DNA from 3 places in the Methylobacterium ajmalii genome. Region 1 is predicted to be linked to each of the others. Evidence: predicted binding sites of a transcription regulator. Region 1 holds the regulator's gene; each other region holds the start of a gene.
What was found. The regulator PhoB, encoded in region 1, activates phosphate uptake and scavenging genes when phosphate is short. The targets are predictions, from matches to a motif close to TGTCATNNANCTGTCAT.
Positions count from the first base shown of each region.

Region 2: V3T34_RS24935 (UDP-2,3-diacylglucosamine diphosphatase) is a predicted target of PhoB. The motif match lies at 1,625-1,641, and genes of this name have one in related genera.
Region 3: V3T34_RS14320 (PhoX family protein) is a predicted target of PhoB. The motif match lies at 1,182-1,198, and genes of this name have one in related genera.

Region 1 covers NZ_JAZFXT010000068.1:169,256-172,528, forward strand. Annotated here, with positions in the region: gene V3T34_RS28235 (hypothetical protein) at 1-936, shown strand, start outside; gene phoB (phosphate regulon transcriptional regulator PhoB) at 964-1,665, opposite strand; gene phoU (phosphate signaling complex protein PhoU) at 1,733-2,458, opposite strand; gene pstB (phosphate ABC transporter ATP-binding protein PstB) at 2,545-3,273, opposite strand, start outside.
Region 2 covers NZ_JAZFXT010000060.1:124,130-127,402, reverse strand. Annotated here, with positions in the region: gene thiE (thiamine phosphate synthase) at 1-303, opposite strand, end outside; gene V3T34_RS24940 (DMT family transporter) at 442-1,425, opposite strand; gene V3T34_RS24935 (UDP-2,3-diacylglucosamine diphosphatase) at 1,688-2,569, shown strand; gene V3T34_RS24930 (glycosyltransferase family 4 protein) at 2,566-3,273, shown strand, end outside.
Region 3 covers NZ_JAZFXT010000028.1:180,873-184,145, forward strand. Annotated here, with positions in the region: gene V3T34_RS14310 (pyridoxal phosphate-dependent decarboxylase family protein) at 1-338, opposite strand, end outside; gene V3T34_RS14315 (hypothetical protein) at 824-1,144, shown strand; gene V3T34_RS14320 (PhoX family protein) at 1,252-3,228, shown strand.

The DNA of each region.
Region 1 (3,273 bases):
GCGGCGCCGGGCGGCGGGCCAGGGACGAAGAGCGAGCCCGCAGCCGATCAAGGTGGGGCGCGCGAGAGCGGCAAGGGCCGGAGCCGCGAATCGGACTCGTCCAGCAAGACGGACGACGGGAAGGACGTCGATACCGAGCACCTGTTCGGCTTCACGGAAGGCGCCGATGCCGGCGAGAAGGGCGAGCGGGAAGCGGTGGTCGACACCGTCTCGCGCATCGGCAAGCGCCGGGACGGCCCCGGCCGGTCGGCCTACCGCGTGCTCGACACGCGGCTTGCCTACCAGTTCAACCCCATCGACAGGCTAAGCCTCGAACTCAGCGCCTTCGGCACGCTGCGGCGCCAGCGCAACATCCTCGATCTGGACGACAAGTCCTACGGCGCCTTCGACGGCGTTTCGCTCGAGGTGAAGTACCAGTTCCTGAAGGGCTCGAAGGAGCAGCCCTTCGGTCTCGCCCTGGAGGTGCGCCCTCGCTTCACGCGCGTCCTCCCGGTCGAAGGCCGCGGCGCCGACATCTTCGACGTCGAGAGCCTGCTCCAGCTCGACGTCCAGGTGGTGCCGGACAAGCTCTGGTACGGCAGCAACCTCAGCGTCGAGCCGGCGGCCGGGCGCGAGCGGGGCGGCCCGGGCTATCGCTCCTCGACCTTCCTGTGGTCGAACGCTCTCGTGGGGCGCGTCGGAGACAACACCTATCTCGGCCCGGAAGTCCGCTACCTGCGCGGCTACGAAGGGGCCTTCCTGAACCGGCTGGAGAGCGAGGCGCTCACCCTGGGGCCCGCGCTGCATCACCGGTTCACCGAGAAGGTCTGGCTGACCGTGGCCTATGCCGGGCAGGTCTGGGGCCGCGACACCGACCCGGCCCTGGCCGGCCGGTCCCTCGGGCTGAACCAGTTCGAACGGCACAGCCTGCGGGTCAAGTTCGGGATGGAGTTCTGACCCGGACCGGCCGACGGCCGTCCGGCGTCACGGCTCGGGCGCGAACATCTCGTCGAAGGAGTAGCCGGAGCCGCGCACGGTGCGGATCGGGTCCGAGTCGCGGCCGCGGTTGATCGCCTTGCGCAGGCGGCCGATATGCACGTCGACCGTGCGCTCGTCGATGTAGACGTCGTGGCCCCAGACGCCGTCGAGGAGCTGCTCGCGGGAGAAGACCCGGCCGGGGCTCTGCATCAGGAACTCGAGCAGCTTGAACTCGGTCGGGCCGAGATGCAGCTCGCGGCCGTCGCGGCGCACGCGGTGGCTGACCCGGTCGAGCTCGATGTCGCCGGCGACGAGCAGGTCGGCGACGTGGGCGGGCTTCGAGCGCCGCAGGAGCGCGCGCACCCGGGCCAGGAGCTCGGGCACCGAGAACGGCTTGACGATGTAGTCGTCGGCGCCGGTGGCGAGCCCCCGCACCCGGTCGCCCTCCTCGCCGCGCGCGGTCAGCATGATCACCGGCAGCCGCTCGGTCTCGCGGCGGGCGCGGATGCGCCGGCACAACTCGATGCCGGAGAGACCCGGCATCATCCAGTCGAGGAGGACGAGGTCGGGGACCTGCTCGCGCAGGCGGATATCCGCCTCGTCGCCGCGGGCGACGGCGTCGACCTCGAAGCCCTCGGCCTCGAGGTTGTAGCGCAGGAGGAGGGTCAGGGCCTCCTCGTCCTCGACGATCAGGATGCGGGTACTCATCGGGGCACTTCAGGGTCGTCGCCGCCGGGACGGCCGGCCCGGCCTCGCGGCCGGGCAGGCCATCCGGTCAGGCCTTGGACGAGGACTGGGGATCCACGGTGGCGAAGCTCGACCCGTCGTTCTTCGGCCGGTCGGTCGTCAGCGTCTCGCCGGTGGCGAGGTAGTGGATGGTCTCGGCGATGTTGGTGGTGTGGTCGCCGATGCGCTCGACGTTCTTGGCGCAGAACAGGAGGTGCGTGCAGAACGTGATGTTGCGCGGATCCTCCATCATGTAGGTCAGGAGTTCGCGAAACAGCGAGGTGTAGAGCGCGTCGATGCCGCCGTCGCGGGCCCAGACGTCGAGGGCCGCCACGGTGTCCTGGGTGGCGTAGGCGTCGAGCACGTCCTTGAGCTGGCCCTGGACCAGCTCGTTCATGTGCTCCACGCCGACGACGATCTTCTGCAGCTGGACCTGGTCGGCGATGGCGACGACGCGCTTGGCGACGTTCTTGGCCAGGTCGCCGATGCGCTCGAGGTCGCCCGAGACGCGGATCGCCGAGATCGTCTCGCGCAGGTCGATCGCCATCGGCTGGCGCTTGGCGATCAGCAGGATCGCCTTCTCCTCGATCTCGCGCTGCAGCCCGTCGAGGCGCTGGTCGGCGGCGATCACCGACTGGGCGAGCGCGGTGTCGCGGCGCAGGAGCGCGAGGCCGGAATCGGCCACCAGCTTCTCGGCGATGCCGCCCATCTCGGCGATGCTGCGCCGCAGGTTCTGCAGCTCCTGATCGTAGGAGGTGACGATGTGGTTCGACATGGAGTGAGACTCCCCGCGATGAAGTGGAGCGTGGGATCGAGCCGGCCCGGCAGGGGGCCGGACCGGTGGGACGAGGGCGGGACGCCTCAGCCGAACCGGCCGGTGATGTAGTCCTGGGTCTGGCGCTTCGAAGGGTTCATGAACAGCCGGTTGGTCGGCCCGAACTCGATCAGCTCGCCGAGATACATGAAGGCGGTGAACTGCGAGATGCGCGCCGCCTGCTGCATGTTGTGGGTGACGATGGCGATGGTGAACTCGCCCCGCAGCTGCTCGATCAGCTCCTCGATGCGGCCGGTCGAGATCGGGTCGAGGGCCGAGGTCGGCTCGTCGAACAGGATCACCTCCGGGCGCTGCGCCACCGTGCGGGCGATGCACAGGCGCTGCTGCTGGCCGCCGGACAGGCCCATGCCGGACTGCTTGAGCTTGTCCTTCACCTCGTCCCACAGGGCGCCCTTGCGCAGGGCCTCCTCGACGCGGACGTCGAGATCGGCCTTGCCGAGGCGCTCGTAGAGCCGGATGCCGAACGCGATGTTGTCGTAGATCGACATCGGGAACGGGGTCGGCTTCTGGAAGACCATGCCGACCCGGGCGCGCAGCTCGTTGAGGTCGATCGAGGGGTCGAGGATGTTGCGGCCGTCGAGCAGGATCTGCCCCTCGGCGCGCTGCTCGGGGTAGAGGCTGTAGATGCGGTTGAAGGTGCGCAGCAACGTCGACTTGCCGCAGCCCGACGGCCCGATCAGCGCCGTGACCTGGCGGTCGAGGAAGTTGAGGTTGATGTTCTTCAACCCCTTGAAGTCGCCGTAGTAGAAGTTGAG
Region 2 (3,273 bases), on a different contig from region 1:
GCCGAGATGCACGCCCTCGGCGCCCACGGCGAGCGCCAGGTCGACCCGGTCGTTGACGAGGAGCGGCACGCCGGTGCCCTCGAGCGCCGCGTGGATCCGGCGCAGCCGCTCCACCGTCTCGCGCGCGTTGGCGATGGTTTTTTCGCGGTATTGCAGCAGGGTGCAGCCCCCGGCCGCCGCCTCGGCCGCCATCCGGGCGAGGTGCCCGGCGTCGCCGCCGCAGACCCCGACATCGAGCAGGCCGTAGAGCCGCAGGTCCACCGGCACGGTGGCGGCCGGGACGGATGCCGGGCCGGCGCTCACGGGCGGGTTCCCGCGCTGGGCGTGGGGCGGCGTGCGGACATGGCGGGCATTCCTATCGGGCGAGAGCCGTCGTGGCGTTTCTCCCGGAGTAAGGGCGGGCGAGCGCGGGCGTCAACGGGCACCCGGCTCGCCGGGTCCTCAGCCCGCCCGGGCCCCGCCAGCCGCGGCCTCGCGGGCCCGCTCGACCACCAGGCGCCGCTCGCGCCAGACCACGAACACGCCGGCCGCCGCCACGATGCCGCCGCCGAGCGCGATCGAGGCGGTGGGCAGCTGGCCGAACACGAACCAGCCGATCAGCACCGACCACAGCATCGTGGTGTACTCGAAGGGCGCGACCAGCGAAGCGTCGCCGTGGCGGTAGCTCTCGGTGAGCAGGATCTGGCCGATGCCGCCGAGCACGCCGACGACGACGAACAGCGCGAGGTCGGTCCAGCCCGGCATCTTCCAGCCGAGCACGACCGTCGAGAGGCCGAGCAGCGAGGTGAACAGGAAGAAGTACAGTACGATGGCGCCGGTGCGCTCGGTGCCGGTGAGCTTGCGCACCTGGATGGTGGCCGCCGCCGAGCAGGCCGCCGCCAGGATCGCGAACAGCGCGCCGGTGGTGCCGCCCCCGCCCGCGCCGCCGAATTCGAGATGCGGGGCGAGCGTGATCAGGACGCCGAGGAAGCCGACGCTGACGCCGGCCCAGCGATAGGCCTGGACCTTCTCGCGCAGCACGATGGCCGCGAGCACCACGACGAGGAGCGGCGAGGCGTAGCCGATCGCCACCGCGTCGGAGAGCGGCAGGAAGGACAGGCCGGCAAAGCCCGCGAACATGCCGCAGGCGCCGATGATGCTGCGCAGCATGTGCCCCTTGAGGTTCTGCGTGCGCACCGCCTCGATCACGCCGCCCTGCCAGCGCAGCCACACCAGCAGCGGCGCGATGGCGATGAAGGAGCGGAAGAACACGATCTCGCCGGTCGGGAACCGGTCCGCCAGGGTCTTCACGCCGGCGGACATCAGCGTGAAGGCGAGCGCCGACAGGACCTTGAGACCGATGCCGAGATAGGGCCGGGCGGCACCGCGCCCCGACGCGCCAGCTCCGGTGACCGACCGGCCGGGGACGACGAGGGGGGCTGCCATGGGCGGGGCGCTTTTTCTTGGCGGAGCGGGGAAGGCACGGTCGCGTCGATCGCGGCGTCCTGTCAGAACCACGAATCGGCACGGCCGAGGTAGAGGCCTCCCCGAGCGGCTGACCTGCGCGATCCGCATGGTCGTCTTTAAGTCTCCGCAAACGAATCTCGGCCTGCATCCCCGGCCGAGGTTCGACGCTCTGCCCGCGCGTCATCAAAGTGATACGCGAATGGGGTTTGGCTGGCGCGAGACGCCGCCAAGGAGATTGCACGTGGCCGAGGATGCCGACGCGCTTCGCGTGCGAACCCTGTTCCTCTCGGACCTCCATCTGGGCACCAAGGGCTGCCAGGCCGAGCTACTGCTCGACTTCATGCGGGAAGTGGACGCCGACGAAATCTACCTGGTCGGCGACATCGTCGACGGCTGGAAGCTGCGCTCCGGCTGGTACTGGCCGCAATCGCACAACGACGTCGTGCAGAAGCTGCTGCGGAAGGTGCGAAAAGGGTCTCGCCTCGTCTACGTGCCGGGCAACCACGACGAGTTCCTGCGCGACTTCCTCGACATGCATTTCGGCGGCATCGAGATCCAGGACCAGGTCCTGCACGAGGCGGCGGACGGCAAGCGCTACCTCGTCATCCACGGCGACCAGTTCGATCTCGTGGTGCGCCACGCCCGCTGGCTCGCCCTGCTGGGCGACGGCGCCTACACGGCGGCGCTCTTCGTCAACACCCACCTCAACTGGGTGCGCCGGCGCCTCGGCCTGACCTACTGGTCGCTGTCGGCCTGGGCCAAGCTGAAGGTGAAGAACGCCGTCAACTTCATCGGCCGGTTCGAGGAGTTCCTGATCGCCGAGGCCCGCCGGGCCGACGCGAACGGGGTGATCTGCGGCCACATCCACCACGCGGCGAGCCGCATGGTCGGCGACATGCACTACCTCAACACCGGCGATTGGGTGGAATCCTGCACGGCGGTGGTCGAGCACTACGACGGCACCATGGAGGTGATCCGCTTCGCCGACTGGAAGCGCGCCAGCGCCGAGGCGCCGGTGCCGCTGACCTCCCGCAGCCGCCCGCTCGCCCCGGTCGAGGAACTGGCGCCCGCCGCCCGCTCCATGCCGGAGCATCCGATCGTGAACACCCGGGCCGTCGCGTGAGGCTCCTCGTCGCGACCGATGCCTGGCATCCCCAGGTCAACGGCGTCGTCCGCTCCCTCGAGCACATGGTCGCGGCGGGTCGCCGGCGCGGCCACGACCCGGTGATGCTGACGCCGCTCGACTTCGCCAGCGTGCCGCTGCCGGGCTATTCCGAGATCCGGCTGTCGCTGGTGACCGCCCGCGGCGTCGCGCGGCGGTTCCCGGCGCTGGCGCCCAGCCACGTCCACATCGCCACCGAGGGGCCGATCGGGCTCGCGACCCGCCGGGTCTGCCTGGCGCAGGGCCGGCCCTTCACCACGAGCTACCACACCCGCTTTCCCGAGTACCTCGCCGCCCGCCTGCCGGTGCCGGAGCGCTGGAGCTACGCCTGGCTACGCCGCTTCCACGGCGCGGCGAGCGGCACCATGGTGAGCACGCCCTCGCTCGAGCGCGATTTGTCGGGGCGCGGCTTCACCCGGCTGATGCGCTGGACCCGCGGCGTCGACACCGAGCTGTTCCGCCCCCGCGACGGCGAGGCGGCGCCGGACGCGCTCGCCGGCCTGCCCCGCCCGTTCTTCCTGTTCGTCGGTCGGCTCGCGGTGGAGAAGAACGTCGAGGCGTTCCTGCGTCTCGATCTGCCCGGCACCAAGCTCATCGTCGGCGACGGACCCGACCGGGCCCGGCTCTCCGCCGTCGATCCCACCGCCCGGTTCCTCGGCACGCTC
Region 3 (3,273 bases), on a different contig from region 1:
TCGGTCGCGGCCGGCGAGGTCTGCCAGAGCATGCATTGCGCGGCGAGCGCCGCGGTGACGAACTCCGCCACCAGGGAGGGCGGGCTGGCATTGGCCGGGAAGTAGGCGAAGAAGCGCGGGTGCTGCCAATGGGTCATGCCCGGCATCACCACCCGGTCGAGATCGGAAAAGATCCGCTCCATCGGCTCGCCCGCGGCGGGCGGGGTCTCGGGCAGCTGGCGGAAGATCTCGCCGGGGGCCACCTGCGCCCGCACCGGCCGCTCGCCGACGCCTTCGAGGTAATCCACCGACCAGTCGGCGGCCCTGTGCGCCCAGGCCCGAAACGTCTCGTCGTCCATCGCGTCCGCGCTCCTCCCGACGGCCCGGTCTTCCGGTGCCCGGACGGGGGTCTAGAGCATTTTCCGACGAAGTGGATGCCGGTTCGTCGACGAAAATGCGGCAAAATCAAAAACCTAGAGAGCTTCGCGATTGCAACGCGATCGTGAAGCGCTCTAGCAGGTTTCGAGGAGCGCGCCTCCCCGCGCCGGGCCCGGGGCCGGCAATCGAGGCCGGGGCGCGGCAGCAGGCGTTTCCCGGCGGACAGTCCATCGCGCGGGCGATCCACTTGAGCGCCCCACCGAAACATGCCACGCTCAATCAAGCGAGAAATATTTTCTGTTATTTAACTAATTTACGGTTGTAATGATCGAGTATCGAATCATTTCAGCGTGGTGCCGCAGGTCGTTTGCATCAATTTATCGATGATGGATTGGATTGTCGCCATCTGTTTCGGGACTTCTTAACACGTCGTGTTAGTTCATGGGGCGGAGACGAGAGGAGCGGGATGTTCGGCAGACGCACCCAGGCGAGACCGTCCGGCACGCTGACCCAGCGCCATGCCCGCATGAACCGCGACGGGGCGGACCAGGACACCTGCCTGATCTCTCTCGGCGATCAGCCGGTCTCGTTGCTGGTGCGCCTCCAGCCCGTCACCGCCGCGCCGGAGCACCGCCACAAGTGGCGCGTGGCCGAGACCTACGGGCCCTGCCGGGGCCTCGCCCGCGCGCCGCTCTTCGATACCCCGGACGCGGTGATCGACTGGATCGCCCACAGCCTGCCCGACCCGACCCCGCGGCCCTGGCTGGACGCGCACCTGCTGCCCTGAGGCCCGCCCGCCCGGCCGCGGACGCATCGACGAGCGCCGTCATCCCGCCGCCATGGTCCGCCGGGTAAGCTCCCGGGTCGCATGACAGGGAGCGCCGAGGGGACCCGATGACGCAGCCGTCGCTGAACCGTTCGCAGCAGGCCGAGGCGGCCGAGGATGCCGGCTCCAACCCGAGCCCGAACCCGACCCTCGGCGAGGTCGTGGCCCGGCGCTTCGACCGGCGCGAGATCCTGCGCGGGGGCCTGGCCGCGAGTCTGGCCGTCTCGGCGATCTCGGCGACGCTCGCGCCCCGGGCCGTCGCGGCGGCGACACCGGAGACATTCCCGTTCCGCGAGCTGCCGGCCGGCGCCGACGAGCGCCACCATGTGGCGGAGGGCCACGACGCCGAGGTGCTGATCCGCTGGGGCGACCCGGTCCTGCCGGGCGCGCCGGCCTTCGACCCGCACAAGCAGAGCGCCGCCGCGCAGGCGCAGCAATTCGGCTACAACAACGACTTCCTGGGCTTCTTCCCGCTACCCGGCGCGAGCGACCCGGCCGGCCACGGCCTCCTCGTCGTCAATCACGAATACACCAACGAGGAGCTGATGTTCCCCGGCCTCGGCCGGCAGGACGGCAAGGCGGCCTTCGCGGGCATGAACCGCGATCTCGTCGACATCGAGATGGCGGCCCATGGCGGCTCGGTGATCGAGGTCAAGCGCGAGGACGGGCGCTGGCGCGTGGTGCCGGATTCCCGGTACGCCCGCCGCATCACCGCGACGACCCCGATGCGGATCGCCGGCCCCGCCGCCGGCTCGCCCCGCCTGCGCACGGGCGCCGACCCGGACGGCACCCAGGTGCTGGGCATGCTCAACAACTGCGCCGGCGGCGTGACCCCGTGGGGCACCTGGCTGACCTGCGAGGAGAACGTTAACTACTACTTCCAGGGCCGCCTGGCCGAGGGTTCGCCGGAGGCCCGCAACCACAAGCGCCTCGGCATGCCGGGCAACCTCTACGGCTGGGCCCGCTTCCACGAGCGCTTCGACCTGGCCAAGGAGCCCAACGAGCCGAACCGCTTCGGCTGGGTGGTCGAGATCGACCCGTTCGATCCGACGAGCGTGCCGGTGAAGCGCACTGCCATGGGCCGCTTCAAGCACGAGGGCGCGGCGGGCGCGATGGCGCGCGACGGCCGCTACGTCGTGTTCCAGGGCGACGACGAGCGCTTCGACTACGTCTACCGCTTCGTCACCGGGGACCCGGTGAACACCGCCGACCGGGCGGCCAACCGCGACCTCCTCGACCACGGCACGCTGTCGGTCGCCAGCTTCGACGCGGATGGCCGCGGGACCTGGCTGCCGATCGTGTTCGGGCAGGGGCCGCTGACGCCGGAGAACGGGTTTCGCGACCAGGCCGACGTGCTGGTCGAGACCCGCCGGGCCGCCGACCTCCTCGGAGCCACCAAGATGGACCGGCCGGAGGACGTCGAGGCCAACGCCAAGACCGGCAAGATCTACGTGATGCTGACCAACAACACGCGTCGCAAGGCCGACCAGGTCGATGCGGCGAACCCGCGGCCCGACAACCGCTTCGGCCACATCGTCGAGCTCTCGCCCGAGGGCGGCGACTTCGCGGCCGACGCCTTCGCCTGGGAGGTGCTGGTGCGCTGCGGCGACCCGTCGGTCGCGGCGGTCGGCGCCACCTTCTCGTCGGCGACGACGAAGGACGGCTGGTTCGGCATGCCGGACAATTGCGCGGTCGACGGAGCGGGCCGACTCTGGGTCGCCACGGACGGCAACTCGCCGTCGAAGACCGGCCGGGCCGACGGCATCTGGGCGATGGAGACGGAAGGCGCCCGCCGCGGCACCGCCAAGCACTTCTTCCAGGTGCCGATGGGGGCCGAGATGTGCGGCCCCTACTTCACCCCCGACGACACCACCTTCTTCGTCGCCGTGCAGCATCCCGGCGAGGCCGACGAGGAGGATCCGAACGCCGTGCCCGCCACCTTCGAGAACCCGGCGACCCGCTGGCCGGACTTCGACCCCGCCCTGCCGCCGCGCCCGGCGGTGGTAGCGATCACGAAGCGGGGCGGGGGGAGGGTGGGGGCGTAGACGCCCCTCGGGCCCGCAGCCTCCCTCGCAGGGCCATGCCCGCCG